Regions from separate parts of the Plantibacter cousiniae (nom. nud.) genome, predicted to be linked through region 1. Evidence: riboswitches for the same ligand, from Rfam matches in the RefSeq annotation. Region 1 holds a riboswitch; the other holds the start of a gene.
What was found. Region 1 has a riboswitch for manganese ahead of mntP (manganese efflux pump MntP). Riboswitches for the same ligand answer to the same signal wherever they lie in the genome.

Region 1 (15,246 bases):
ACACGTCGACCGCCACCAGCAGATCGCGGCCGCTGCCAGCTACCGGCAGCGGCTCGCCCAGCCACTGCGGTCGCGCCGTGGCGATCAGCAGCAACAGCCAGATCAGCAAGAACGGCGCACGCTGTCTCCACACCGGCAGATTGGCTTTGGCGCGGCGACCGCTCAGGCCTTCGAGTTCACTGAGAAAGCTGACCTTGAGCGCGGGCTCGCCGCTGTCGGCCATGGGCAGCAGGGCGCGCATCAGCCACGGCAATGGTAGCAGGGCGAAGACCCACGGCCAGGCGAACTCAAACATGTTTGCGGATCCAGGTATCGACCGCCTGAGTCAGGCCGGTGATGGCCTTGTCGTCCAGTTTGCACTCGGGCTTGTAAGCGCCTTCAACCAGAATCATCCAGCGCGTCAGGCCGGCCGCCGGGCAGCGATTGTCGAGGAACGCCAGCCATTTGCGGCCGTTAAGGGTATGGCTCTGGCTGTGTGGGTAGTGGTTACGGCACAGGCGCTTGAGCAGGCCGTTGATCTGCTGCAGCCAGGCACCGGCCGGCGCGCCGTCGTAGGGTTTCGGCAGGCTGGCCAGTTCCGCCAGCGCGGCGAGGCGAACCGGGTCCAGCGGCTGTTCGCTGCGCACGTTGCGGGCCTTGGCCGGCAGCAGTTTGCGCAAGCGCCACAGACCCCAGCCCGCCACGGGGATCAGCAACAGCAGCAGCCACCAGCCCGGCGCAAGCGGCCAGAAGCCGACGGCTTCGGGCGCAATCAGCGGCTCCAGTTGATCAAGGGGATTCATTTGCGCTTCACCGGACGTCGCGCGTTGAGGTATTCGCGCAGTTGTTCGACGAGCTCCGCCTGGGTACTCAATGGCATGAGCAATACCCGCAGCTTCTGCGCCAGCAACTCCCAGCGCGCCGTGCGCTCCTCGCCCTGTTGTCGGTAGGCGCGGCGCAGTTCGGGGTTGAGGGTGTCGATTTCGAGTTGCGCGCCGCGTTCGGCAAAGCGCAGCAAACCGGCAGCGGGCAGGGCGCGGTCCAGTGGGTCGGAAAGCGGCAGCAACAGCAGGTCGCTGTGCCGTGACAGCAGGCTCAGTTGTTGTTCGGCAGCATCGGACAGGGCGCGCTCGTCGCACAGGACGATGACCAGACTGCCGGGGCGCAGCACTTCCCGTGCGCGACGCAGCGCAGTGCCGAACGCATCGCGGTCTGGCGGAATCTCGGTATGCAGCGACTGATTGACCCGCACCAGCCGGTTGAGCAACTGCAGCAGGCTTTGTTTGCTGCGTCGCGGCTTGATCTCGTAGTGTTCGTTATCGCCGAACACCAACCCGCCGACCCGGTCGTTGTGTTCCAGCGCCGCCCAGCCGATCAGCGCGGCCGCCTGAGCCGCGAGTACCGACTTGAACATCAGGCCGGAGCCGAAGAACAGCCGTCGGCTCTGTTCCAGCAGAATGAAAATGGGCCGCTCGCGTTCCTCATGGAACAGCTTGGTGTGCGGCTCCTGCGTGCGTGCGGTGACGCGCCAGTCGATGCTGCGCACATCGTCACCGGCCTGATAGACCCGCACCTGATCGAAATCCACACCACGCCCGCGCAACTTGGAATGGTGCAGGCCGATCAGCGGGCTGCGTTGGCTCGGGGTGGAAAACAGCTGCACTTCCCGCACCCGATGACGCATCTCGATCAGCTCGCTGAGGCTGACGCGGATGCCCGGCTGGGGGATCAGGTAGGGTTGCATGGGGTCAGGCGACGGCCACGACGTCGAGGATGCGCTGAATCACGCGATCCTGATCGATACCGGCGGCTTCGGCCTCGAACGACAGGATGACCCGGTGGCGCAAGACATCGAACAGCACCGCCTGAATGTCTTCGGGGCTGACGAAGTCGCGTCCGGCCAGCCAGGCATGTGCACGGGCACAGCGGTCCAGCGAGATGGAACCCCGCGGGCTGGCACCGTAGGCAATCCATTCGGCCAGTTCCGGGTCGAACTTGGCCGGGGTACGGGTGGCCATGACCAGTTGTACCAGGTATTCCTCGACCGCATCGGCCATGTACAGGCCAAGGATTTCCTTGCGTGCGGCAAAGATCGCCTGCTGGCTGACGCGACGCTCCGGCTTGGTTTCGCCGTTCAGGGCTTCGCCACGCGCCTGTTGAAGGATCTTGCGTTCGACGGCGGCATCCGGGAAACCGATCTTGACGTGCATCAGAAAGCGGTCGAGCTGGGCTTCGGGCAGCGGGTAGGTGCCTTCCTGCTCGATGGGGTTCTGGGTCGCCATGACCAGAAACAGCGGCGACAGGTCGTAGGTGCTGCGCCCGACACTGACCTGCCGTTCGGCCATGGCTTCGAGCAACGCCGACTGGACCTTGGCCGGCGCACGGTTGATTTCGTCGGCCAGCACCAGGTTGTGGAAGATCGGCCCTTGCTGGAACACGAAGCTGCCGGTTTCCGGGCGATAGATCTCCGTACCGGTGATGTCGGCAGGCAGCAGGTCGGGGGTGAATTGAATGCGGTGAAACTGGGCTTCGATGCCTTCTGCCAGCTCCTTGATGGCCTTGGTCTTGGCCAGGCCGGGAGCGCCTTCGACCAGCATGTGGCCGTCGGCAAGCAGAGCGATGAGCAGGCGTTCGATCAGCTTTTCCTGGCCAAGGATCTGCGTTGAAAGAAAAGTTCGCAGCGCAATCAGCGCTTCACGATGTTCCATCGGTGACGGTTCCTGGCAGGGCGAACAGCGGTGTCTGGTGACTGCTGAGCTGGGGGCGATACTTTAATCCATCCAGGCAGGTATCGACTAACGACTACCGCGTTTTTTATTGCATTTAGAGAAGTGCCTGTCATTTATGCAGGTATTGTCCTACATGATCCATAGGTATCCATGTAGGAAGGCTGGCTATGGCTCTCGGAACCACGGCGTCAGAGTCGATAGAAGCTCGCCGCGTTTTCCCACAGCGCCTGACGGGCGCCGCTTTCGCCCAGTGCGTCGATCAACAGTTCGATATCGTCAGGCCTGAAGGGGCGGGGTGCGCGGGTCGACGGCAGGTCGGTGCCGAACATCAGGGCATTCGGGTTGGCGGCGTGGATATCCCTGAGCGCCTCGCGCACCGGAAAGTCAACACGCCCGAAACCACAGGCCTTGACCCGAACACCGTGCTCGGCAAGGCGCAGGAGCACGGGCAGCCCTTCGGCACTCAACCCCAGGTGATCGATGCTGATGGCAGGTAGTTTGCGCAGGCGTGTTTCGATGGGCGCCAGTTCTCGCGAGTCGATGTACAGCTCGGAGTGCCAGCCTGCGTGTTCATGGACACGCAAGGCCAGTGCCTCCAGCTGGTCGAGCTGCTCCGAGCCGCCGCGCTTGAGGTTGAAGCGCAAGGCGCGCACGCCTGCCGCGTTCAGGTTGTCCAGCTCTGCATCGGTGACGCTGGCGGGCAATTGCGTGACACCGACGAAACCCGGTCCCAGCAGGCGCAGGGCCTGAAGAAGATATCCCTGATCAAAGCCCTGAAAGGAACCGGACACCACCGCGCCGCCCTGTACGCCCAGCGGCTGGACCGTCGCAAGGTAGTCAGCGACACCGAACGGCTCCGGCAGATAGCCGTTATTGGCGATCAGCGGGAAATGCGGGTCGATGATGTGGCAGTGGGCGTCGAAAATGCGGTTCATGACACACTCCTGTTCGGCGAAGTACTCACTCTAGCGCTTTTTTGATCATCAGCTGATTGTGCTGGTGTACTCACCGACGTTTTCGAGAATGACCTGTAACGTTTGGTGAACGTCCTGCAACTCGCCTGCATCGGTGGCGTGGAGAATTTCGTACTGATGGTGGCCATCGAGCTGCTTGGCGTCCTGTGTGTCGATTTCCACCAGCAGGCGCTCGGCACTGAAGGTGACTTTCAGGCTGGACACACTCAGTGACTTGTCGTCGCTGACGGTGATTTCCACTTCGTTCTCGTCCGGGAAGCGGGTCAGGGAAAACAGCATGCCGTTTTCTGCGTGGCAGCAGAGCAGCGCCATATCGTCATATTCGTCGTCGCACGGGTTGGCGATGAGGCTGGCGGTCTTGATTTGCATGGGTGGCTCCGGGTCTGTCCAGGTAAGGCATGAGTGAATTTTGCCAGTCCCGGGCAAATAATGTCGGGCGATATTGGCACCATCGTGCGCAGTGTATCGCGACCTGATGACCGAATATGTCGCAGCCTCGTAAGCAGTGTGCGCTCAGCTCTCGTTAAGCTGCGTGACGGACAAGTGGTGTACGGTGTCGGGTGCGCGTAGCGTTTTTTCACTCCAATGTACAAATGTGACTACCCTGACACGGCGCGCGTTACTACTTTAGCTTTACACTCGATCAGGTGATGCCCACGCGATTGGATGCAAGGGCACCCCGGTTTCAACACCTTCTTCAAGCCTCCCCAATAAAAGCCAAAGCGGAGTACCACAGATGGCGTTCTTCACCGCAGCCAGCAAGGCCGACTTCCAGCATCAACTGCAAGCGGCACTGGCTCAGCACATCAGCGAACAGGCACTGCCACAAGTGGCGCTGTTCGCCGAGCAATTCTTCGGCATTATTTCCCTCGACGAACTCACCCAGCGGCGGCTTTCCGACCTGGCAGGCTGCACCTTGTCCGCATGGCGCCTGCTGGAGCATTTCGAACATGCTCACCCGCAGGTCCGGGTCTACAACCCCGATTACGAGCGCCACGGCTGGCAATCGACTCACACTGCCGTTGAAGTGCTGCATCATGACCTGCCGTTTCTGGTCGACTCCGTCCGCACCGAGCTGAACCGCCGCGGCTACAGCATCCACACCCTGCAGACCACCGTGCTGAGCGTGCGTCGCGGCGCTGCTGGCGAATTGCTCGAGCTGCTGCCCAAAGGCACCGCAGGCGACGACGTGCTGCAGGAATCGCTGATGTACCTGGAGATCGACCGCTGCGCCAACGTCAGCGAGTTGAACGTGCTGGCGCGCGAGCTGGAGCAGGTGCTGGGCGAAGTACGCGCTGCCGTCGAAGATTTCGGGCCGATGAAAGCGCGTCTGCACGAGCTGCTGGCCAGTATCGATGCCAACGAGTCCAACACCGACGTCGAGGAAAAAGCCGAGATCAAGGTCTTCCTGCAATGGCTGGTGGACAACCACTTCACCTTCCTGGGCTACGAAGAGTTCGAAGTGCGTAACGACGCCGAAGGCGGCCAGTTGGTCTACGACGAGTCGTCCTTTCTGGGGCTGACCCGACTGCTGCGCCCTGGTCTGACCCGCGAAGAGCTGCACATCGAAGACTACGCGGTGAAATACCTGCAGGAACCGGTGCTGCTGTCGTTTGCCAAGGCGGCGCATCCAAGCCGCGTGCACCGTCCGGCGTACCCGGATTACGTTTCGATCCGGCAGATCGACGCGTCCGGCAAGGTCATCAAGGAATGTCGTTTCATGGGCCTGTACACCTCGTCGGTGTATGGCGAGAGCGTGCGACAGATTCCGTACATCCGTCGCAAGGTCGCCGAGGTCGAGCGTCGCTCCGGTTTCGACGCCAAGGCGCACCTGGGCAAGGAACTGGCGCAGGTGGTCGAAGTGCTGCCACGTGACGACCTGTTCCAGACGCCGGTGGACGAATTGTTCACCACGGTCATGTCGATCGTGCAGATTCAGGAGCGCAACAAGATTCGCGTGTTCCTGCGCAAGGACCCTTACGGGCGTTTCTGCTACTGCCTGGCCTATGTGCCACGCGACGTGTACTCCACCGAAGTGCGCCAGAAGATCCAGCAGGTCTTGATGGATCGCCTCAAGGCCAGCGATTGCGAGTTCTGGACGTTCTTCTCTGAATCGGTGCTGGCGCGGGTGCAGTTGATTCTGCGCGTAGACCCGAAGATCAATCTGGAGATCGACGTCGCCCAGCTGGAAAACGAAGTCATTCAGGCGTGCCGTTCGTGGAAGGACGACTACGCCAGTCTGGTGGTTGAAAGCTTCGGTGAAGCGCACGGCACCAATGTGCTGGCCGACTTCCCGAAAGGCTTCCCGGCTGGCTACCGCGAGCGTTTTGCGGCGCATTCGGCAGTCGTCGACATGCAGCACGTACTGAGCCTCAGCGAAGCCAATCCGCTGGTGATGAGCTTCTACCAGCCACTGGCCGGTGGCCGCCAGCAATTGCATTGCAAGCTGTATCACGCCGATACACCGCTGGCCCTGTCCGACGTGTTGCCGATTCTGGAAAACCTCGGCCTGCGGGTGCTGGGCGAGTTCCCGTACCGCCTGCATCATGCCAACGGTCGCGAGTTCTGGATTCATGATTTCGCCTTTACTTACGGCGAAGGTCTGAACCTCGATATCCAGCAGCTCAACGACACCCTGCAGGATGCGTTCGTGCACATCGTGCGCGGCGATGCCGAAAACGATGCGTTCAACCGTCTGGTACTCACCGCCGGCCTGCCGTGGCGCGACGTGGCACTGCTGCGTGCCTATGCGCGCTATCTGAAGCAGATTCGTCTGGGCTTTGACCTGGGTTACATCGCCACCACGCTGAACAACCACACCGACATCGCCCGCGAGCTGACGCGTCTGTTCAAGACCCGGTTCTATCTGGCGCGCAAGCTGGGTTCCGACGATCTTGACGACAAGCAGCTGCGTCTGGAACAGGCGATTCTGACTGCGCTGGACGACGTGCAGGTGCTCAACGAAGACCGCATCCTGCGTCGTTATCTGGACCTGATCAAGGCAACCCTGCGGACCAACTTCTATCAGGCCGATGCCAACGGGCAGAGCAAGGGCTACTTCAGCTTCAAGTTCAACCCGCGCCTGATCCCCGAGTTGCCCAAGCCGGTGCCCAAGTTTGAAATCTTCGTTTATTCGCCGCGTGTCGAAGGCGTGCATCTGCGCTTCGGCAACGTGGCGCGTGGCGGCCTGCGCTGGTCGGACCGCGAGGAAGACTTCCGTACCGAAGTGCTGGGCCTGGTAAAAGCCCAGCAGGTGAAGAACTCGGTCATTGTGCCGGTAGGTGCCAAGGGCGGCTTCGTGCCGCGTCGCCTGCCGACCACCGGCAACCGCGACGAAGTGCAGGCCGAGGCAATCGCCTGCTACCGCATCTTCATCTCCGGGCTGCTGGACATCACCGACAACCTCAAGGAAGGCGCGCTGGTGCCGCCGGTCAACGTCGTGCGGCATGACGACGATGACCCGTATCTGGTGGTGGCCGCCGACAAGGGCACGGCGACGTTCTCCGACATCGCCAACGGCATTGCCATCGATTACGGCTTCTGGCTGGGTGACGCCTTCGCTTCCGGTGGTTCTGCCGGTTATGACCACAAGAAGATGGGCATCACCGCCAAGGGTGCCTGGGTGGGCGTACAGCGTCACTTCCGTGAACGTGACATCAATGTGCAGCAGGACAGCATCAGCGTGATCGGTATCGGCGACATGGCCGGTGACGTGTTCGGCAACGGCCTGCTGATGTCTGACAAGCTGCAACTGGTCGCAGCGTTCAACCACCTGCACATCTTCATCGATCCGAATCCGGACCCGGCCAGCAGCTTTGCAGAGCGTCAGCGCCTGTTCAATCTGCCGCGCTCGTCCTGGACCGACTACGACACCAGCATCATGTCCGCTGGCGGCGGGATCTTCCCGCGCAGCCTGAAGAGTATCGCCATCACCGAACAGATGAAGGCGCGCTTCGATATCAAGGCCGACAAGCTGACCCCGACCGAACTGCTGCATGCGCTGCTCAAGGCGCCGGTCGATCTGTTGTGGAACGGCGGTATCGGCACGTACGTGAAGTCCAGCGAAGAATCGCATGCCGATGTGGGCGACAAGGCCAACGATGCGCTGCGCGTCGACGGCAACGAGCTGCGCTGCAAGGTGGTGGGCGAGGGCGGCAACCTGGGCATGACCCAGCTGGGCCGTGTCGAGTTCGGCCTCAATGGCGGCGCGACCAACACCGACTTCATCGACAATGCGGGCGGTGTGGACTGTTCCGACCACGAAGTGAACATCAAGATCCTGCTCAACGAAGTGGTGCAGGCCGGTGACATGACCGAGAAGCAGCGCAATCAGTTGCTCGAAAGCATGACCGATGAAGTAGGCCACCTGGTGCTGGGCAACAACTACAAGCAGACCCAGGCGTTGTCGCTGGCAGCCCGTCGCGCTTACGAGCGGATTGCCGAATACAAGCGTCTGATGAGTGACCTGGAGGCGCGTGGCAAGCTTGATCGTGCCATCGAATTCCTGCCTGCCGAAGAGCAGATTGCCGAGCGGATTGCAGCCAAGCAGGGCTTGAGTCGTGCCGAGCTGTCGGTGTTGATCTCGTACAGCAAGATCGACCTCAAGGAAGCGTTGCTGGAATCCCGTGTGCCGGATGACGACTATCTGGCGCGTGATATGGAAACCGCGTTCCCGCCTTCGCTGGGCGCCAGGTTTTCCACAGCCATGCGCGGCCATCGTCTGAAGCGCGAGATCGTCAGCACGCAGATCGCCAACGATCTGGTCAACCACATGGGCATCACCTTCGTGCAGCGGCTCAAAGAGTCGACCGGCATGAGCGCGGCTGCGGTGGCCGGTGCCTACGTGATCGTGCGTGACATCTTCCACCTGCCGCACTGGTTCCGTCAGATCGAGGCGCTGGACTACAAGGTTTCGGCGGAAATCCAGCTGGCGCTGATGGATGAGCTGATGCGTCTGGGGCGTCGAGCCACGCGCTGGTTCCTGCGCAGTCGTCGCAATGAGCTGGACGCTGGCCGTGACGTGGCGCACTTCGGTCCGCACCTCGCTGCACTGGGCCTCAAGCTTGACGAGCTGCTGGAAGGGCCTACCCGCGAGATGTGGCAGACCCGTTATCAGGCGTATGTCGAAGCCGGTGTGCCGGAACTGCTGGCGCGCATGGTCGCCGGTACGACACATCTGTACACGCTGTTGCCGATCATCGAAGCCTCCGACGTGACCGGGCAGAACGCTGCCGATGTCGCCAAGGCATACTTTGCCGTTGGCAGCGCGCTGGACATCACCTGGTACTTGCAACAGATCAGCAGTCTGCCGGTGGAAAACAACTGGCAGGCGCTGGCGCGTGAAGCGTTCCGTGACGATGTCGACTGGCAACAGCGGGCAATCACCGTGTCTGTTCTGCAGATGGTCGACGGTCCCTCGGAAATCGACGCGCGTCTGGCCCTGTGGCTGGAACAGCATGCTCTGATGGTCGAGCGCTGGCGTGCCATGCTGGTCGAACTGCGTGCGGCAAGCGGCACGGATTACGCGATGTACGCGGTTGCCAACCGCGAGCTACTGGACCTGGCCATGAGCGGGCAGGGCATCACCGTGTAATCGGGCTGTAAAAGCTGTACCCATAAAAAACCCGCATCGAAAGATGCGGGTTTTTTTGTCTGCTCGACGCGTTCTGTAAGTCGATTACAGCGCCGACAGATGCTCGTAAAGAATCGTTGCACCGACCACGATCAGTACGATACCGCCAACGATTTCAGCGCGTTTGCCGACCATGGTGCCCAGTACCCGGCCCAGCATCACGCCGATGGTGACCATGACGGTAGTCGCCAGGCCGATGGCCAGGGCGGCAACCACGATATTGACGTCGACAAATGCCAGGCCTACGCCGACCGCCAGTGCATCGATACTGGTGGCGAATGCGGTGACGGCAAGAATCCAGAAAGAATGCTGCCCCGGCTTTTCCTGCTCTTCGTCATCGTCTTGCTTGATACCGTTGTAAATCATGTGCAGGCCGAGCACCAGCAGCAGAGTGAAAGCGATCCAATGGTCCCAGCTCTCGGCGAAGCGCGCAGCCACCTGGCCGATACCCCAGCCTATGACTGGCGTGATGGTTTCGATGGCGCCGAATATGAGGCCCGTGCGCAATGCTTCGAGAAAGCGCGGTTTATGCAGGCTTGCTCCTTTACCAAGGGCCGCAGCAAAGGCGTCCGTGGACATGGCAAGCGCGAGAAAGAGGAGGGAAATCGGATTCACGGTTATATCCAGTCGGGCTATGAGTCAACGACGCAACCACACGCCCGACTTTAGGCATGGATGCATCGTTGGTCTCGCCAACCAGAAGGTGTTCGCACCACGGCATGCTGCCGAGAATGTTGATGCGAACGCTCTGTGACCGGAGTCAAGAGCAGGCTACTCCCCAACAAGGGCCGCCACTATAGCCATGTGAATGTGAAAAATATATGTACGTGTTCGATTGAGGGCAAAAAAAACCCCATCGCGAGAATGGGGTTCTTATGGTGCCTGCTTTCGTGCTTACACTTGAACGGCCGGGATGTTGGCGTTCGCAGCGGCTTCACGGAACTCGGCGATCTGATCGAAGCTCAGGTAGCGGTACACGTCCGCTGCCATGGTATCGATCTGGTTGGCGTAGCTCATGTACTCTTCGACCGTCGGCAGACGACCCAGAATAGACGCAACGGACGCCAGCTCGGCCGAGGCCAGGTAGACGTTCGCGCCGTCACCCAGACGGTTCGGGAAGTTACGGGTCGACGTCGACACTACGGTCGAGTTCGGTTCCACGCGTGCCTGGTTACCCATGCACAGCGAGCAGCCCGGCATTTCCATGCGCGCGCCAGCCTTGCCGTAGATGCCGTAGTAGCCTTCTTCGGTCAGCTGGTGAGCATCCATCTTGGTCGGCGGCGACAGCCACAGACGCGTCGGCAGCTGGCCCTTGACCTGATCCAGCAACTTGCCCGCAGCGCGGAAGTGGCCGATGTTGGTCATGCAGGAGCCGATGAACACTTCATCGATCTTCTCGCCCTGTACCGAAGACAGCAGGCGGGCATCGTCCGGGTCGTTCGGCGCGCAGAGCACAGGCTCCTTGACGTCGGCCAGATCGATTTCGATGATTTCGGCGTACTCGGCGTCCTTGTCGGCTTCCAGCAGCTCCGGGTTGGCAACCCAGGCTTCCATCGCTTGAGCACGACGCTCCAGAGTGCGCGGATCACCGTAGCCCTGTTCGATCATCCAGCGCAGCAGGGTGATGTTCGAATTCAGGTATTCGATGATCGGCTCTTTGGCCAGCTTGATGGTGCAACCGGCAGCCGAACGCTCGGCAGAGGCGTCGGACAGCTCGAAAGCCTGTTCGATGCTCAGGTTATCGAGGCCTTCGATCTCCAGGATGCGACCGGAGAATGCGTTCTTCTTGCCTTTCTTCTCTACGGTCAGCAGGCCAGCCTGAATCGCGTAGTAAGGAATGGCGTGAACCAGGTCGCGCAGGGTGATGCCAGGTTGCATCTTGCCCTTGAAGCGAACTAGGATCGATTCAGGCATGTCCAGCGGCATGACGCCCGTTGCAGCGGCGAACGCCACCAGGCCGGAGCCGGCCGGGAAGGAGATACCGATCGGGAAGCGGGTGTGCGAGTCACCACCGGTACCGACGGTGTCCGGCAGCAGCATGCGGTTCAGCCAGCTGTGGATGATGCCGTCGCCCGGACGCAGGGAAACGCCGCCGCGGGTCATGATGAAGTCAGGCAGCGTGTGGTGCGTCTTGACGTCGATAGGCTTCGGATAGGCTGCGGTGTGGCAGAACGACTGCATGACCAGGTCGGTCGAGAAGCCCAGGCACGCCAGGTCTTTCAGTTCGTCGCGAGTCATCGGGCCAGTGGTGTCCTGGGAGCCGACGGTGGTCATCTTCGGTTCGCAGTAGGTGCCCGGACGAACGCCCGCTACGCCGCATGCCTTGCCGACCATCTTCTGCGCCAGGGTGTAACCCTTGGTGCTTTCGACTGGCTGGTCAGGGGTCTTGAACAGGTCGAACTCCGGCAGGCCCAGTTCGGCGCGCGCCTTGCTGGTCAGGCCGCGGCCGATGATCAGCGGAATACGGCCGCCAGCGCGGACTTCGTCGAGCAGCACCGGGGTCTTCATTTCGAAGGTGGTGATGACTTCGTCGCTGTCGTGCTTGCAGACCTTGCCAGCGTAGGGGTAGACGTCGATCACGTCACCCATGTTGATGTTCGAGACATCGAATTCGATTGGCAGAGCGCCAGCATCTTCCATGGTGTTGTAGAAGATCGGAGCAATTTTGCTGCCGAAGCAGAAACCGCCGGCACGCTTGTTCGGGACGTAAGGGACGTCGTCGCCGAAGAACCAGAGTACCGAGTTGGTTGCCGATTTACGCGAGGAACCGGTACCGACCACGTCACCGACGTAGGCAATCGGGAAGCCCTGACCGCGCATTTCTTCGATCTGCTTCATCGGGCCGATGGCGCCCTGAACGTCAGGGACGATCCCGTCACGGGCCATTTTCAGCATGGCCAGTGCGTGCAGCGGGATGTCTGGACGCGACCAGGCATCAGGGGCAGGGGACAGGTCGTCGGTGTTGGTTTCGCCGGTGACCTTGAAGACGCGCAGGCTGATCTTGTCGGCCAGCGTCGGACGCTTCTTGAACCACTCGCCGTCGGCCCAGGACTGCAGGACAGCCTTGGCGTGGGCATTGCCGTTCTTGGCTTTTTCGGCCACGTCGTGGAAGGCGTCGAACATCAGCAGGGTGTGCTTGAGTTGTTCGGCAGCGACTGGCGCGAGGGTGGCGTCGTCGAGCAGTTCAACCAGGGTGACGATGTTGTAGCCACCTTGCATGGTGCCGAGCAGTTCGGTAGCGCGTTTTTTGTCGATCAGGGGAGAAGTGGCTTCGCCCTTGGCCAGGGCAGACAGGAAACCGGCCTTGACGTAGGCAGCTTCGTCAACGCCTGGCGGAACGCGATTGGTGATCAGGTCGACAAGGAAAGCTTCTTCGCCAGCCGGGGGATTCTTCAGCAGCTCGACCAGGCCTGCAGTTTGTTCGGCGTTAAGCGGCTGGGGCACGATGCCCTGGGCGGCACGCTCTTCGATATGTTTACGGTAGGCTTCAAGCACAGTATTAACCCTCATCAGTGGTCCCAAATGGGTGTCCGGGACGCTCATCCAGAAATCGCCCGTACCCACGCAAGGCTTATTGAGCCTTGTTGGCAGGGTAGCGGTGATTCCTAACAGAAGCTGTTTTCAAAGTTTTACGCCTGCAGGGCGGGGGGAGTGGCGGTCGACACGGCCATTCGTGATGAGGGAATGGCCTGTCGACGCCGCACTGCGGGATTAACTTGACTGTGCTCGTGACGCTTTGAAAACAGCTTCCAACGGACATTGGCGCCTTAAAAGGCTCGCTGATTCTACGCCAAAACTTTGCCGAAGGTAAGTTAGCCCCTACATCTTCGGGGGTGAACTTGCTTAGACAAAGGGCTAACATGAGCCCCTGTTTCGCCTTCCCCAGTCCTGCCTGACATGCCCGATTACATTATCAAAACCCCCTGCGTCGGCCTTTGCTCCACTGTTTACGGGGATCTGGTGTGCCGTGGCTGCAAGCGCTTCCACCACGAGGTCATCCACTGGAACGGCTATAACGAGGATGAAAAAAGAGCGGTCTGGCTGCGTCTGGAGCAACTGCTGGTCCAGGTGATGACTGCCAAGCTCGAAGTCTTCGATGCCGACAAGCTGCGTGCGCAGCTGACCCAGCGCAAGATCCGCTTTGTGCCACACCAGTCCGAATACTGCTGGGCTTACCAGTTGATCGCCCGTGGCGCACGGGTCATCAGCCAGGTCGAGGCCTACGGTTTCGTGTTGTTGCCGGAGTTTCGCGACTGGACGCTGCCGGAACTGCGCGATGCCATCGACCGCGAGTTTTTCCTGCTCTCCGAGGCGCACTATCAGCGCTATATCGCGCCGGGCTTTCTGCGCGACGCATTCGGCGCGTGACAAAACCGGCATGCTTTTGTGTCGCGAGGTACCGTGGCTCCTCGTATAATGCGCGGCCGTGCCTCTCCGTCATTCTGTGAGCCTATGTACCCGATCCCTGAAATCGAAGCCTTTCTGCTTTGCCGCACCCCCGACAGCTGGGTCCAGGCCGCGCTGCGCAATCTGGACATCCTGCTGATCGACCATGCGAACAACGAGAAGAAGGCCGCCGGGGCTGCGTTCCAGTTCATGTTTCAGTACAACGACAAGTTCGACCTGTTGAGCAAGATGTCGCGTCTGGCCCGGGAAGAGCTGCGCCACTTCGAGCAAGTCATCAGCATTATCAGAAAGCGCCAGATCCCCATGGCCAACATCAGCTCGGCCCGTTATGCCGGAGCGCTGCGCAAGCTGGTACGCAATCACAACCCCTACCGGCTGACCGATGCGCTGATCGTCGGTGCCATCGTCGAGGCTCGTTCCTGTGAGCGATTCGCCGCGCTGGTGCCGCATCTTGACGAAGAGCTGGCCAAATTCTATGGCGGTCTGCTGAAGTCCGAAGCGCGGCACTTTCAGGATTACCTCAAGCTGGCTTACAGCTATGGCGACAAGGCTGATATCGATGCCAAGATCGAGGAGATCCGTCTGGCCGAGCGTGAGCTGATCGAAAGCCCTGACGAAGAGTTCCGCTTTCACAGTGGCGTCCCTGTCGCCGCCTGATTCCTCTCGCACGTCCGCCCCCCAAAACGACCGCCTTGCCAGCGGTCGTTTTTTTATGGGGATTTAGTAAGCACACTAATAAATGCTTTGACAACGGCTGCCTAGGCAGTAATATTTTGCAATCACTGCCTAGGCAGCTATCTGGGTCAATCCGTGAAACATTTCAGCCCCGACAATTTCGAATCCAGCCTCATCGGGCTGCTGGTCGGTCGTACCAATGCGCTCAAAGACCGCATGCTCGACAAGTACCTGCTGCCCTATGACGTGACGTTCGCGCAGTTCAAGGTGCTGATCATCATTGCCCAGTTTTCTACCGATACCCCCGTGGAATTGTGTCGGCACCTGTCACTGGACAGCGGTTCGATGACCCGCATGCTCGATCGTCTGGAACAGAAAGGGCTGGTGGTGCGCAAGCGCTCCGCGACCGATCGTCGTCAGGTGCGTCTGGCGCTGACCGAGCAGGGACAGGCGCTTTCCGATCTGTTGCCGCAGATTGGCGCCGACGCGATGAATGACACGTTCGCCGCGCTCGACAGTGAAGAGGTCGAGAGCCTGAAAAGAATTCTCACCAAGGTGCTGGTGGCTGCCGATGACCACATCACCCTGACTCGTTTGAGCTTCAACCCCAAAGCTAAAAGCTGAGCAGCCGACGTGTTGGCAGGCGTGAGCCTGATCGCCGTCGTTCCGTCGCTTCGCTGATTAAAGGTAACTGCCATGGCCACTGCTGCCGCTGAAAACACATCTGCCCAGGCTCCTCAACAGGAGCCGAAGTCTGGCAAGCGCAAGTTCCTGCTGATCGGGCTTGCCATTGTCGTGGTGATCCTCGCACTGGGCATCTGGGCCTGGTACGAGATCTACGGCCAATGGA
Region 2 (15,246 bases), on a different contig from region 1:
CTTGAAGTTCAAGTGACCGTCATCGGACGTCTGCGACAGACCACGCCCACCGTTGTTGGCGCCGATCAGGTTCTTGTTGGGATTGGCAGTCGACCAGCTCGCGCCCACCGACAGCGAGGAGTCGAAACTGCCTTCGATCTCGCCAACGTTAAAGGTCACGGCAAAGGCCGGGCTGGCGAGCGATGAGGCAAGGCTGACAGCCAGAGGCAGCCTGGCCCGACGCCAGAAGGGGGATGTGCTTGTCATCGACGCTACTCCTTGTGTTTTATTGTTATGGCGGTGGGGAAATCCAGAAACGAATCAGTCATCGAATCAACACACACGCCAGGTCCGCTCTTGCCATTCCCGGTGCTGACTATAGCCAGCACACTCTGACGCTAGATCCCTCTAAAGTGTGATTTGCACGACCAACGCCTCTGGACCGCCCGTTTCCGGGAGGCCGCCAAAAAACATGTGGCGGGGAGGATGGCGTAATTTGCAAATTTGGCAAGTCACAGAGCAGGACCTGCAGCGCAGACACGTGCCGTCGCCGACGGATACGGCACGCCCGAGGTGTCAGAGGGTCGACAGAAAGGCACTGTTGCTGCTTTGCCACTCCACGATGTCCAGGCGCATGCGTTTCTTGTCCAGCTTGCCGACGCTGGTCTTGGGAATTTCGGTAACAAGCGCGATCTGGCTGGGAATGGCCCACTTATTGATATGACCTTGCTCGACAAACGGCTTGAGGTGTTCCTTCAAACCCTTGGCGTCGAGCTGGTGGCCATCGCGAATCACCAGCAAGGCAAACGGCCGCTCTCCCCATTGCGGATCGGCGATGCCGACCACTGCCACCTCGCGCACTGCCGGGTGGCGACTGCACAAGTCTTCGAGCTCCAGCGAGGAAACCCATTCGCCACCGGTCTTGATCACGTCCTTGATACGGTCGCGAATGTCGATGAACCCCATGCCGTCCAGCGTCGCCACATCGCCGGTGTGCAGCCAGCCGCCCGCCCACAACTCGGCACCTTTTTCGGGCTCGCGAAAGTAGCTTCCGGTCAGCCAGGGCGCACGCAAAACCAGCTCGCCTTGGGTTTCGCCGTCGGCCGGGAGGAAGTTGCCCTGTTGATCGATGATGGCGGCCTCCACCAGCATCCCCGGCACGCCGGCCTTGATCCGGTAGGTGATGCGCTCGTCTTCACTGCCCGCTTTCAACTCCTCGTTGATGTGCGCTACGGATATGAGCGGTCCGGTTTCGGACATGCCGTACGCGGCAGTGAGCTGGATACCCTTGGATTTGGCGGCCTGATACAGGCTGCGGGTCAGGGAGCTGCCGCCAATGATGATCTTCCAGCCGCGGAAATCGACATCCTGGGCAGACTTGGCGTTCAGGAGCATTTGCAGGATGGTCGGCACGCAATGAGAGAAGGTGACTTTCTCCCTGCGCCAGAGCTCTACCAGCAACTCGGGATCGTAGCGGCCGGGGTACACCTGCTTCAGACCAAGCATGGTTGCGGCATAGGGAATGCCCCAAGCGTGCACGTGAAACATCGGCGTGATCGGCATGTAGACGTCATCGGTGCCGAGCAGCCGGGTGCTGTCGATACAGCCCATGATGGTCGCCACGCCCATGGTGTGCAGCACCAGTTGGCGGTGGGTGAAATACACCCCCTTGGGGTTGCCGGTGGTGCCGGTGGTGTAAAACGTGGTGGCGACCGAGTTTTCGTCGAAATCCTCGAACACGTATTCGGGGCTGGCCGCCGCCAGCAGGGTCTCGTACTCGCCCACGAGGTTGGGCAGCTCGGCGGTCTTGTCTGGCAAATCGGTCAGCAGCAGGGTCTTTTCGACCGTATTCAGATGTTCGGACATCGCCTGATACAGCCCGGTGAACTCGCTGTTCACCAGCACCAGACGGTCATCGGCGTGATTGATGGTGTAGGCGATCTGCTCGGGAGAAAGCCGCACATTGACGGTGTGGATGACCGCGCCAATCATCGGGATGGCGAACATGCACTCCAGGTAGCGGTGGCTGTCCCAGTCCATCACCGCCACGGTGTCGCCGGCTTTCACGCCCGCCGCGGTCAGTACGTTGGCCAGGCGGCAGATGCGTTCGTTGAGGGTAGCGTAGGTGTAGCGGACCGAATCACGGTAGATGATTTCGCGCGTCTTTTCATAACGACTGCCGGACAGCAGCAGGCGCTTGATCAACAGAGGGCACTGATAAGCGCCATCGGCGGGCGGAAGAACGCGAGTCTGTAACATATGAAGCCCTTTTCAAAGTCCACAGGCGTGGCTGGAAATATGGACTCTAGGGCCTCGGGCTGCCAGTGAAATCAGTAAAAGGGATGATTTGGCGAGACGCCCCGTGCTGTCTGCAAGGGGCGTCCGGGTTGCTGCATATGCTCGGTGTCAGGCGTCCTGAATTCAGGTTTCAGCGGACCTCGGTCAGCGCCAGCTTGATGCCCAGCGCGATCAGCACGCCGCCCATGGCCCGGTCGAACCAGTGCCCCATGCGCGCGAATCCTGCGCGTACCCGGGCCTGGCTGAACAGTCGCGCCACCAGACAGAACCACGCCGCCGTCGCCACCGCGAGATACACGCCGTAACCGCCCTGCACCAGCAATGGCGTATGCGGATTGATCACCACGGTGAACAGCGAGAGGAAGAACAGCGTCGCCTTGGGGTTCAGGCCATTGGTGACGAAACCGCTGATGTAGGCACCGCGCGCTGTGCGCTCGCCGGGCGTGGCCTTGATGGCGGCATCGCCCGTCGCGGCGGCCGGTTTGGCGCGCAACGCCTTGATGCCGATGTACAGCAGATAGGCAGCGGCTGCCCATTTCAGCGCGTTGAACAGCACGATGGACTGGGAAACGATAATCCCGATCCCCAGCAGCGAATAGCCCACATGCAGAAAGATCGCCGAGCCGACGCCCAACGCCGCCCAGGTCCCGGCCTTGCGCCCATGAGTCACGCTTTCACGCACCACCACCGCGAAATCCGGGCCGGGACTGGCAACCGCCAGCAAGTGAATCAGCGCAACGGTAAGAAACTCTGCCCAGTACATGTGGGACCTCCTGGAGGATTGACGTCTGACCCAGCAGATTACGCTGTCTGGTGTGTCCGCAACAGGTGCCCGCATTGATGCGACGCAGGGCTTGCTCTAGCTATCGTGCGACGCTGGAGTCTGGGGAACGATCATCGCAACTATCGTGCGACGCTCTGCGTCGCATGCCGTTCCGGACGCTCCGCGTCGTCTTGGCCCATATCCTGTTAGACTGCGCGCTTTTTCAGGAGCCATTCCATGGACCCGCGCAGTGAAGTGTTACTCCGTCAGGCCGAGCTGTTTCAGGGCTCGCTGTTGTTGGTCGGGCTGCCCGCCGATGACCTGCTCGGAAAACTGCCGGATGCCCGTGGATGGTGCTGGCACGCCGGTGATCAGGCGGCTCTGGATGCGCGTTTTGAAGGGCGTGTGGATTTCGGCGTCGAAGCGCCACAGACTGCTTTTGAAGCCGCCGTGCTGTTCCTGCCCAAGGCACGCGATCTGACCGACTACCTGCTCAATGCGCTGGCCTCGCGACTGGCCGGGCGCGAGCTGTTTCTGGTCGGCGAGAAACGTGGCGGTATCGAAGCGGCTGCCAAGCAACTGAGCCCGTTCGGTCGCGCACGCAAGCTGGACAGCGCCCGCCACTGCCAGCTGTGGCAGGTGACGGTCGAGCACGCACCGCAAGCCGTCAGCCTGGAAAACCTCGCCAAGCCCTACCAGATCGAATTGCAGGACGGCCCGCTTACCGTCGTCAGCCTGCCCGGCGTGTTCAGCCATGGCCGCCTCGACCGTGGTTCAGCCCTGTTGCTGGAAAACATCGACAAGCTGCCCAGCGGCAACCTGCTCGACTTCGGTTGTGGCGCCGGAGTGCTGGGGGCGGCGATCAAGCGTCGTTACCCGCACAACGAAGTCATCATGCTCGATGTCGATGCCTTCGCCACCGCCAGTTCGCGCCTGACCCTGGCCGCCAATGGCCTGCAAGCCCAGGTGCTGACCGGTGACGGCATCGACGCAGCACCGATGGGGTTGAACACGATTCTGAGCAACCCGCCGTTCCATGTCGGCGTTCATACCGATTACATGGCAACGGAAAACCTGCTGAGAAAAGCCCGCCAACATCTTAAATCAGGCGGCGAACTGCGCTTGGTGGCGAATAACTTCCTGCGTTATCAGCCGTTGATCGAAGAGCACGTCGGGCAGTGCGAAGTCAGGGCGCAAGGCAACGGTTTCAAAATCTACAGCGCCAAACGCCCCTGAAATAAGCACTTGCCGAAACGTTTTCGCGGAGGCAGAATCCGCTCCGTCCTAGGGGAGTAGTCTCCCACGAGCGCCATGCTCGTCCGGCACGTATCAACATACTTGGTCCTCAGACCATGGTACGTGCGACCCGGAATCCGCTCAGACGGATCGGTGGTTTGACAAGACCTATGACACGAACACCTTACCCGGGGCGGGGAGGTCGTACGTGTCATAGCCGTGTCGGCCCGCCCCTTAGGAAACCTGATGCTGGAATCATTCTTAATCCCTACCGCAGTGGTCGCACTCGCCGAAATCGGTGACAAGACGCAGTTGCTCGCGCTCATTCTCGCTGCGCGCTTTCGCAAGCCCTGGCCGATCATCGCAGGCATCGTTGCCGCAACGCTGGCCAACCATGCAGCAGCCGGCGCTGTAGGTGCCTGGTTCAGCAGTTATCTGTCAGACGCAGTGCTGCACTGGATACTCGCCGCCAGCTTTACCGCCACGGCGCTGTGGACACTGGTTCCGGACAAGATGGACGATGACGAAGCCAGCACGGCACGCAAGTTCGGCCCGTTCATGACCACGCTGATTACGTTCTTCATCGCTGAAATCGGTGACAAGACGCAGATCGCCACGGTGATGCTGGCGGCGCAGTATTCCTATTTGTGGCTGGTCATTCTGGGCACCACGGTGGGCATGCTGCTGGCCAACGTGCCGGTGGTACTGGCGGGCAATTTCGCCGCCGAGAAACTGCCGCTGACCCTGATCCGCCGACTGGCTGCCTGCGCGTTCTTCGTGCTGGCGCTGGTGGCGGTTTACAAGGCAATGCAAGTCAGCGGCTGGGTGTAATGCTGGCCCGTAGCGTTGCAAAGACACTCGCAACGCTACGGGCGACTCATTCACTCAGGATTTGGGGGCAGCCTGATACAGCGGCATGACTTTCGGAATCGCAGCCTGCAACGAAGCGATGCGACTTTCCGAGGCCGGGTGAGTGCTCATGAACTCAGGCTGCGAACCACCGGAGTTCTGGGTCATCTTCTGCCACAGGGTGATCGCCGCATTCGGGTTGTAACCGGCACGTGCGGCCAGTTCCAGACCGAGCAGATCGGCTTCGTTCTCGTTACTGCGGCTGTTGGGCAGTGTCAGGCTGTAGTTGACCACGGTATCTGCCAACGCCAGGCTGTCCTGTCCCAATCCCAGCAAGGCACCTGCGCCCTGCTTGGCCATTGAAACGCCGTATGCCTTGGACATCGCTTCACGCCCGTGCTCGCGCAGGGCATGGGCGATCTCGTGGCCCATGACCGCAGCGATTTCATCGTCGGTCAGCTTGAGGGTATCAATCAGACCGGTGTAAACGAAAATCTTGCCGCCAGGACCACAATTGGCGTTCAGCTCGTCGCTCTTGATCAGGTTGACTTCCCACTGCCACTGCGCCGAATCAGGCCGCAATTTGGGCGCCTGGGCAATCAGTCGATTGGCGATTGCATGAACCCGCCTGGCATTGGCGCTGGTGGTGTCCAGCACCCCTTTGCTGGTCGCCTCGCCAACGGTCTGCTGGTAGGACTGGGCGTACATTTTGTTGACTTCATCCGTGGAGAGCATGCTGAACATGTACTGTTTGCGCTCCACACCGACCGAGTCGCCACTCGTGGTATTGACTGCCTGACACCCGCCGAGCAGCAACGCAGCGCTCAAGGCACAGAAGGCAAATGAAGGACGCATGGTGTATCTCCTTGTGTGTAAAACGGTCAGTCCCGGGGCAGACCTCTGCGCCAGATACCGGCCAACTGGCATCTTGGTCTTTGACAGGGGTGGATGGTTCCCGCAGGTGTGTCCAGTTTGTATCAGATGTACTTCAACGCGGATATCGGATTTGTCCGATTCGGTGTTTTTTGCCGTCCCCGCCTAGCTTAATGGCGTGAGGCACTCGGGCGCATTCAGCTTGGGATCGTTGACCAGATTGGCCAGAGGCCGTTCGCGCAGCGCCGTCTGCGGGGCAGCCAGTAACGCTTGCAACGTCGGCAGCGGCGTGTCGGCGGCCAGCCAGTCTTTCTGGCCCTTGGCATCCAGAATCAATGGCCGACGCTGGGTCGCAGCTGCCTGGGTGACCACCGCGACGCTCAGGTACGTATGCCCCTGCACCGGATAGGCTTCCCAGATGGCGGCGAAAAACAGCGCGGCGCCCTCCCCCGGCGTCAACCAGAACGGACGCTTGCGCACCGTGCCGCGCCATTCGTAAAAGCCGTTGGCGGGGAGCAGGCAGCGGCGATGGGTAAAGGCGTCACGAAACATCGGCTGCTCGGCCACGGTTTCGGCGCGGGCATGGGCGGGCGTTTTCGACAGGTCGGTGAGCCAGGCCGGCGTCAGGCCCCAGCGCGCGCGCACCAGCTCGATACCGTCAGCGTTTTCGGCGGCGCGCATGATCAACACCCAGTCGGCTGGCGAAATGTTCCATTGCGCCTGCTGATCGGCAGGAAAACCGGGCAAGGCGGCAAAGGCAGGGGTCCAGCGAAACAGGGCGTAGCGTCCACACATGGGGGCTAATCAGACTCTTTTAAGGTGCTCAGCACACCAGTACATCGGGGAAGTCGTCCGGCTCATCGCCAGACAGAGGCGAGGCGCTATTGTACGCAGTGATCAACGCTCGTGCGCGAGCGACCTGCGCATCTTCGACCTTGAGTGCCAGCAGCCCCAGCCCCGGCAGCTCGCCCATCGCCCCGAGCAGATCGCGACCGGCCAAATGCGCCTTGATGCCTTCACTGGCGAGCATTGCCAGCAGCAACTCGGCCTCCATCAGGTTCTCGGGCTCGTAGATCTTCTGCATCACTCGTTCTCGCTGCGAACGTCCAGATTCCAGTCTTCGCCGTCGGTCTGCAGGTCGAAAATGATCGGGCGGCAACAGACCGGACAGTCTTCAATGTACTGTTGATCGCCACCGGAAAGGTCCAGTACGGCTTCGACAGGTTCGCCGCAATAAGGGCAGTCGTAACTCTGTAATTCCTGCATCACGGTCTCCGGGATCAGTTATGCGTATAATTGACCCATTCTTCAGAAGGCAGTTTTAACAAATCCGTCTTCTTTTTACCCTATTCGATTCAAACAAGAGAGCATGATGGGCGAATTTGATGCCATCCGACCTTACAACGATGCAGAAGTCCCCGCCGTCTTGGCACGTCTGCTGAGCGACAAAGCCTTTCTCGCCATTCTGACCCGATTCCGCTTTCCCCGCCTCGCGGGCGCATTCGGCTGGCTGCTGCAGCCTACCCTGGCGCGCAAGCTGCGCCGCGAGTTTGCCGGTATCGACTCGGTCGCCACGCTGCAGGACAAGGTCGAATATTACGTCGACCACACGATCGAACGCGCCACGGACGGGGTCACCTACACCGGCGTCGAACAGCTGAAGTCCGGTTGCGCCTACCTGTTTCTGGCCAATCATCGCGATATCGTCATGGACCCGGCGTTCGTCAACTACGCCGTGTACCACGCAGGCCTGCCCACTCCGCGCATCGCGATTGGCGACAACCTGCTGCAAAAGCCATTCGTCAGCGACCTGATGCGCCTGAACAAGAGCTTCATCGTGCATCGCTCGATCATCGGGCGACGCGAGAAAATGGCGGCTTATCAACTGCTGTCGGCGTACATCAATCACTCGATCACCAAGGACTGCCAGTCGATCTGGATCGCTCAGGCCGAGGGCCGCGCCAAGGACGGTGACGACCGTACCGAGTCGGCGATCCTCAAGATGTTCCACATGAGCCGCAAGGATGAGCCGTTTGGCGACGTGATCCGTTCGCTGAACCTGATCCCGGTGTCGATCAGCTACGAATATGATCCGTGCGACAGCGCCAAGGCCCGCGAGCTGTACATTCGTGCGACAACCGGCGTCTACACCAAGACGCCGGGCGAAGACGACGTGAGCATTGCCCTCGGCATCACCGGCTATAAAGGCCGCGTGCACGTGAACTTCGCACCGCCGATCACCGAGTATTTCGAGGACACCAAGCAACTGGCCATCGAGATGGACCGGCAGATTCTCGGCGGCTATCGGCTGTTCCCGGTGCATTACCTGGCTTACGCGCAGTGGAGCGATGCCGATCCGGCGCTGGAAGTGCCGAAGGCTGACGCCCTGTTCCCGGCCGATGAACTCGAACGCGCCAGGGAGGAGTGGGAAAGTCGCCTGGCTGGCACGCCGATCGAGCACCGCCCTTACATGATTCAGCAATACGCGACACCGGTGCGCAACCAGTACCGCGTCAAGGCAGGGCTGGCGCTTTAAGAATCGGAACGTCTATCGCGCCCATGCTCCGCGTGGGTACGCCGTTCTGGATGCTCTGCGTCCGGTCTTGAGCGCTTCAGCGCGCCGTGACGCAGAGCGTCACCCAAGGCATTTCCATGCTGGAGCGTGAGGAGCGATAGGTGTGCTGGAGAGCACGTGTCATGCCCATGCTCCGCGTGGTCATGCGCCCCCGAAATATTCTGCATGACAATTCTCTGCCGCTGTCACCCCAGCGTCATACTTCGCCTGCATTGTGTGGCTCCTCGAGAAACGGACTTCCCTCTCTTTGGAGCTTGTCATGCTGCATGCAAAAAATCAGGATCGCCTTTATCTCATTGCCCCAAGCGATGAGCAGCAGGAGTTGATCGGCGGCCTTGCCTTCAATGTTCAGGACCGCCACTGGTTGGTCTACTGCGCACTGGGCGGGCATGTTCATCATGATCTGCCGGATCTGGATCAGGACACGGGGTTGAGTTTTCTGGACTTTTACCAGCAGGCAGCCTGATACCAAACCCGGGACAGCAAAAAGCCCGGCCCCCTCAACAGGGGCCGGGCTTTTTTTATCGCGATGGTTAGAGGCTTACTGCGACAGGGTCGAACCGATGGTCGGGTCCTGGAACACACGGGTCAGTGCGTCGCTCAGCACGTCGCTCACCAGCTTGGTGTTGGTTTCCTGATTCGGCGCCATACCGAAACGCTGATCCAGCGATGCGGCGTAACGACCACTGTAGGTGCGACCGTTATTGCGCACGTCAGCGCGGAACGTCGAGCTGATGGTGGCTTCAGTCACATACAGACCTTCCTTGGGCGACTGGTACTTCAAGTCAGCGAGGGTCACGGTCAACTGCGGAGCGCTGCCGCCCTGGGTCGGCGTAAAGCCCAACAGGCGCACGGCGGCTTCAGCCTGGGCCTGGAGCTTGGGAACGATATCGGCACCGTTGACGCTGATCGAACTGGTTTCCGGGTACATGCCGCCGCGCGTGCCCAGTGTCGGGCCAGGACGGCCGTCGACGACACGCACCACCACAGGCTGCCCGCGCCCTACCGGCGCCAGCTGCGCGTTGAGCTTGGGCGTGGGGCTGAGTTGTTGTGGGCTGTGGGCGCAACCCACCAGGGTCAAACTGCTTACAGCAAGCAAACCGAACAAAATGCGACGCAGCATGCTCATTTCTCCATGGGCCAGACACTGAATGTGCCGCAGTATAGCGGCCTGTAACAGCCGCTAACCAGAGGCCACTGACCGTTAAACCTCGGACATTCGACACGCATCGGGGTTCACGCAGCAACGCAGGGCGAGATTCATCCGGCACGGTGTAATCATGGCGTCACATCCACGCGGCAGACTCGCCTCCATCGCACAGACGCTCATTCACGTCACAGGAGCTGCGCCATGAATCTGTTCCGGTCTCTGTTCACTGCACGCCCCCAGCATCGCCACTACGCGCGTATCGATCAGGCAGGCATCTGCCGTGCATTCAAACACTGCGCGCAACGTCCGACCGGCGTGGAATGGGTTGAAGTGACCGAGCAACGGATTAGCTGGCTGAATCGACCACTGCCCGCCAGCGCACGCGTGACACAGCGTAGCGAACGCTCAACGCGCGGCCAGTTGCTCACCGCCTGACCGGAGAGCGAATAAAAGTCATTTAAAGCGATCAATTCCTGCCATTTCATCGCTATAATCTCCCCCCGATTATAAGGACGTCTCCTGATCGGGCCTCGCAGCACTGCTAATCGCCGTATTAGCGCCTTCGTAATGCCCACAGAGAGCCGCCCACACAGGTCATTTGCGCACTAGTGTGCTCGATGAAAGGTGAAGAAAGCTCGAATCGAATCGAACCTTTCCCGCCCGTCAGCGCCTCACTCTTTATGCTCCTGACCTGCCAGCGCTGTCATCGCAGCCATTTCGAGGTTTGGTTCGCGTTCCCAAAAGGACGTGAAAAACGGGTTTCACTACTTCACAAGAGTGTGGCGAGCAAATGAATAGGTACGCGTTTGTAAATGCACCATCAGCGTCTGAACCGACTCTCTTGAACAGGACTGACCGCGACTGCGCCTCCATGACCGGAGCCTGACGCCATCGGCAGGAGCCAATTGCACAAGGGGCTCCCTGACGATGGTCGAATGGCCTCGCAGGCCTGGAAATGCGTTCATGAAGCAATGATGAACCATGACCGGACCTGACCGGGACCTGCGCTTTGGATGCGAAAAATTGCGAAGAATCGGTCAGGCGATCCTGGCAAGGCGCACGAGGGTAGACATTTGATCCAGCCCACGAACACCTGGCAACCAGCCTCAGGATCGTATGCCGTCAATTTGGTGCTGCAGATTTTGGAGACGCGTTAATGGCGCATAAAGAAGCAGTCGATGTAGTACTGGTCGGAGCGGGCATCATGAGTGCCACTCTGGCGGTATTGCTTAAAGAGCTCGACCCCGGCATCACGCTGGAAGTCGTTGAGCTGATGGATTCCGGTGCTGCAGAGAGTTCCAACCCGTGGAACAACGCCGGCACCGGCCACGCAGGTCTGTGCGAGCTGAACTACACGCCGCCTGCGGCTGATGGCTCCATCGACATCAAGAAAGCGGTGCACATCAACACCCAGTTCGAAGTCTCGAAACAGTTCTGGGCCTATCTGGCACGCAAGGGCACCTTTGGTTCAGCCAGATCGTTCATCAACCCAGTCCCGCACCTGAGCTTCGTGCAGGGCGAAAAAGGCATCTCGTTCCTCAAGACCCGTTTTGAAGCCATGAGAAAGCATCACGCCTTCTCTTCGATGGAATATACCGAAGACAAGGCAAAGCTGGCCGAATGGATGCCATTGATGATGCCAGGGCGGCCTGCGGACGAAAAAATTGCCGCAACACGCATGATGAACGGCACCGACGTCAACTTTGGCGCGCTGACCAATCAACTGCTCGGCCATCTGACCAGTGCTCCAGGCACACAGATCAAGTACCGCAGCCGGGTGACCGACCTGACCCGCAACGGCGCTGGCTGGACCGTCAGCGTCAAGGACGTGAATGGCGGCGGCACGCGTGAGATAGATGCCAAATTCGTGTTCCTCGGTGCCGGTGGCGCAGCGTTGCCGCTGTTGCAGTTGTCGGGCATCGAAGAAAGCAAGGGCTTTGGCGGCTTCCCGGTCAGCGGTCAGTGGCTGCGTTGCGACAACCCGGAAGTGGTCAAGCATCACCAGGCCAAGGTCTACAGCCAGGCCGCCGTGGGTTCGCCGCCAATGTCAGTGCCGCACCTGGACACCCGCGTGGTCGATGGCAAGAAATCCCTGCTGTTCGGACCGTATGCCGGCTTCACCACCAAGTTCCTGAAACACGGCTCGTTCCTCGACCTGCCGCTCTCGGTACGCGTGGCCAACATCAAACCGATGCTGGCGGTGGCGCGCGACAACATGGACCTGACCAAATACCTGGTCAGCGAAGTGATGCAATCAATGGAGCAACGCCTGGAATCGCTGCGCCGCTTCTATCCGGAAGCGAAAGCCGAAGACTGGCGTCTCGAAATCGCCGGTCAGCGCGTGCAGATCATCAAGAAAGACGCGAAAAAAGGCGGCGTGCTGCAATTCGGCACCGAGCTGGTCTCCGCAAAAGACGGCTCATTGGCCGCCCTGCTCGGTGCGTCACCGGGTGCATCGGTGACCGTGTCGATCATGCTTGAGCTGCTCGAACGCTGCTTCCCGGAGAAAACCCGCACGGAATGGGCGACCAAGCTCGAAGAGATTTTCCCGGCCAGGGAAAAGATCCTCGAAACCGATGCGCCGCTCTACGAGCGCATCAGCGCGCAGAACGACGAGGCGCTGGAGCTGGTCGAGAAAAGCAGCCAGGAACACAGCTTCGCCTGACCCTACCGCTGCTGCTGTGCTGTAACAAAAAGCCCCGTGAGCCTTTACCAGCCACGGGGCTTTTTATTGGGTTTATTGCAGGTGCCGGTCAGAGGCTTCCGGACAGTACGGCAATGTGCTCCGGGCCAATTCCGCAGCAGCCGCCAATGTGCGTGGCGCCGCGCTTGACCCAGTCTGCCGCCCACTGCTGATAGCCCTGCGGGTCAAGGTCTTCACGCAGCTCATCCAGACCGTCGTTGGCCGTGGCGTCCTTGGGTTGCGGCGGGAAGGCGTTGGCATACGCACCAATGGCTATGTCGACGTTCAACGACTTGAACACCTCACGCGCCGCGTCGATTGCGCCGCCGATCACCTCTGGCTGGCTGCAGTTGAACAGCAGCGTGGCGACCCCCATTGCTGCGGCGGCCCTGGCGGCATCGGCGACCGGCTCGCCTGAGCGCAGACGCGGAGTTTCGTCAGTGTCCTCATCCTGCAGGGTAAACGACAGCCAAAACGGTTTTCCGTCATTGGGCAGCCCGGCGCGGATGGTCTGCGCTTCGAGAATGCAGCTCTGGGTTTCGGCCAGCCACAGGTCGACATACGGCGACAGCCCGGCAACCAGTGGTTTCAGCACATCGGCAGCCTGCTCCGGCTGATACAGGTCAGGGCGATAGGAGCCGAACAGCGGCGGAATGGAGCCCGCCACACGGGCGCGTCCGCCAGAGGCATCGGCCGACTCACGCGCCAGTTGCCCGGCCAGCGCTGCCAATGCCTGACCTTCGCGCGCAAAACGTTCTTCGCCAATATGAAACGGCACGACGGCGTAGCTGTTGCTGGTGATGACCTGAGCACCACTTTCGATATAAGCGGCGTGTACCGCACTCACCGCTTCGGGTGCTTCACTCAATGCCAGAGCCGACCACTCCGGCTGGCGAAACGGGGCTCCGCGACGCTGCAGTTCACGGCCCATGCCGCCATCGAGAATTACAGTTGTGCCTTGAGTCATATGTGATCTGCTTATATGTATATGAAAAAAACTCATTATGAGTCAGTCTTGTATAACGTATTTAATACGGCCCTTTCATCAAACTACAAACACTTTTTCAGGGGAAATCTGTGAATTATCGCGCTCTGCTGGGCATCGGCCTGGTCACTCTGGCGGCCTCCACACACGCTATGGCCGGCGCCACGCTGGATCGCGTGCAGAAAAACAAAGAGCTGGTCAACGTCCTCATGGAAAGTTACCCGCCCTTCTCTTTCCTGAATGACAAGAATGAACTGGACGGCTTCGATGTCGACGTCGCCAAGGCCGTGGCGCAGAAACTGGGCGTCAAGTTGCGCCTTGAAACGCCGTCCTGGGACGTGATCGCCGCAGGCCACTGGAGTGGCCGTTATGACATCTGCGTCTGCTCGATGACACCGAGCAAGGCCCGCGCCGAAGTGTTCAACTTCCCGGTCGAGTATTACGCCTCGCCTGCGGTGATCGTAGTCAACGCCTCGGATGATCGTATTCATTCGGCCAAGGACCTGAGCGGCAAGAAGGTCGGTCTGACCAGCGCCTCCAGCTATGAAAGCTATCTGAACAAGAATCTGGTCATTGATGGCGCCGAAGACAAGCCACTGCAGTACCCGTTCGAAGACGTACAGATCGCCCCGTACGACAACGACAACGTGGCCTTTCAAGACCTCGGGCTGGGTGCTGGCAAGCGGCTGGACGCCATACTCACCAATCTGGTGACCGCAAAACCGCGCCTGGATCAGGACAAGCGCTTCAAACTGGCGGGCGAGCCGCTGTATGAAGAACCCAACTCGGTGGCCATCGAAAAAGACGATCCGGAATGGGACGCCAAGGTTCGCCAAGTCTTCGCCGAACTCAAGAGCGACGGCACCCTGAGCAAGCTGTCGCAAAAGTGGATCGGTGCTGACATCAGCAAATGACTTCCTTTCAGCCCCAGCGCCCACCCGAGCAGGCCGAGCAGAGCCTGCTCAAGCGAGTTTTCGGCTTCCGCACACGGCTTTACCTGACCTGGCTGGCCATGTTTGTGCTGTTCGCCGGTTTCTTCCTGAGCTTCGATCTGAAGCTGTCGATCATCCTCGACAAACTGCCGAATCTGATCGGGCTGCATCTGGCCCCCAACGGCTTTCTGCAGGGCGCGGCGCTGACATTGTTCGTGTCAGTGTGCTCGATCGTGGTCTCGGTGGCGCTCGGCTTTGTCACGGCACTCGCGCGGCTTTCCAGCAGCGCGGTGGCGTTCGGCATCGCCAGCTTTTACGCCTCGTTCTTTCGCGGCACGCCGCTGTTGATCCAGATCCTGCTGATCTATCTCGGCCTGCCACAACTCGGCATCGTGCCCGGAGCCATCACGGCGGGGGTGATCGCGCTGTCGCTCAACTACGGAGCTTACCTGAGCGAGATTTTCCGTGCGGGCATCATCGGCGTCTCTGCCGGACAGCGTGAAGCCGCGCTGGCCCTGGCCTTGCGCCCGGCGCAGATCTTCTGGCGCGTTACCCTGCCCCAGGCCATGCGCACGATCATTCCGCCGACCACCAACCAGTTCATCTCCATGCTCAAGGACTCCTCACTGATTTCAGTGATGGGCGTCTGGGAAGTGATGTTTCTGGCACAGTCTTACGGCCGCTCCAGCTATCGATACATCGAAATGCTGACCACCGCAGCGGTGCTGTACTGGATCATGTCGATCGGGCTAGAGTTGTTGCAGTCACGATTGGAGCGGCATTACGGCAAGGCGTATCAGGCGCGCAAATGACTGCAGCTTTCGTCCGTACGCTTTGCGTGCGGTGCAGCGTAGCCGTGTGACGCAGAGCGTCACGAAATGCATGCCAACGCGGAGCATTGGCACGATAGGTGTTCTCTGGTG

Region 2: another riboswitch for manganese. It lies ahead of ACW55A_RS00715 (TMEM165/GDT1 family protein); the one in region 1 lies ahead of mntP (manganese efflux pump MntP).

The regions. Positions count from the first base shown of each region.
Region 1 covers NZ_CDRVEU010000005.1:70,515-85,760, forward strand. Annotated here, with positions in the region: gene ACW55A_RS11995 (vWA domain-containing protein) at 1-295, opposite strand, end outside; gene ACW55A_RS12000 (DUF4381 domain-containing protein) at 288-782, opposite strand; gene ACW55A_RS12005 (DUF58 domain-containing protein) at 779-1,723, opposite strand; gene ACW55A_RS12010 (AAA family ATPase) at 1,728-2,687, opposite strand; gene ACW55A_RS12015 (amidohydrolase family protein) at 2,897-3,643, opposite strand; gene ACW55A_RS12020 (hypothetical protein) at 3,692-4,051, opposite strand; gene ACW55A_RS12025 (NAD-glutamate dehydrogenase) at 4,419-9,275, shown strand; gene mntP (manganese efflux pump MntP) at 9,360-9,929, opposite strand; yybP-ykoY riboswitch at 9,936-10,101, opposite strand; gene acnB (bifunctional aconitate hydratase 2/2-methylisocitrate dehydratase) at 10,209-12,824, opposite strand; gene ACW55A_RS12040 (DUF1289 domain-containing protein) at 13,212-13,682, shown strand; gene ACW55A_RS12045 (MiaE family protein) at 13,716-14,378, shown strand; gene ACW55A_RS12050 (MarR family winged helix-turn-helix transcriptional regulator) at 14,532-15,020, shown strand; gene ACW55A_RS12055 (HlyD family secretion protein) at 15,093-15,246, shown strand, end outside.
Region 2 covers NZ_CDRVEU010000001.1:141,458-156,703, reverse strand. Annotated here, with positions in the region: gene ACW55A_RS00735 (DUF1302 domain-containing protein) at 1-246, opposite strand, end outside; gene ACW55A_RS00730 (fatty acid--CoA ligase) at 556-2,238, opposite strand; gene ACW55A_RS00725 (LysE family translocator) at 2,408-3,040, opposite strand; gene ACW55A_RS00720 (methyltransferase) at 3,278-4,276, shown strand; yybP-ykoY riboswitch at 4,315-4,453, shown strand; gene ACW55A_RS00715 (TMEM165/GDT1 family protein) at 4,523-5,107, shown strand; gene ACW55A_RS00710 (M48 family metallopeptidase) at 5,162-5,980, opposite strand; gene ACW55A_RS00705 (SOS response-associated peptidase) at 6,164-6,793, opposite strand; gene ACW55A_RS00700 (putative signal transducing protein) at 6,822-7,082, opposite strand; gene ACW55A_RS00695 (CPXCG motif-containing cysteine-rich protein) at 7,082-7,264, opposite strand; gene ACW55A_RS00690 (1-acyl-sn-glycerol-3-phosphate acyltransferase) at 7,371-8,534, shown strand; gene ACW55A_RS00685 (hypothetical protein) at 8,833-9,039, shown strand; gene ACW55A_RS00680 (YajG family lipoprotein) at 9,115-9,696, opposite strand; gene ACW55A_RS00675 (hypothetical protein) at 9,925-10,158, shown strand; gene mqo (malate dehydrogenase (quinone)) at 10,880-12,388, shown strand; gene ACW55A_RS00665 (homocysteine S-methyltransferase family protein) at 12,477-13,373, opposite strand; gene ACW55A_RS00660 (ABC transporter substrate-binding protein) at 13,484-14,305, shown strand; gene ACW55A_RS00655 (amino acid ABC transporter permease) at 14,302-15,135, shown strand.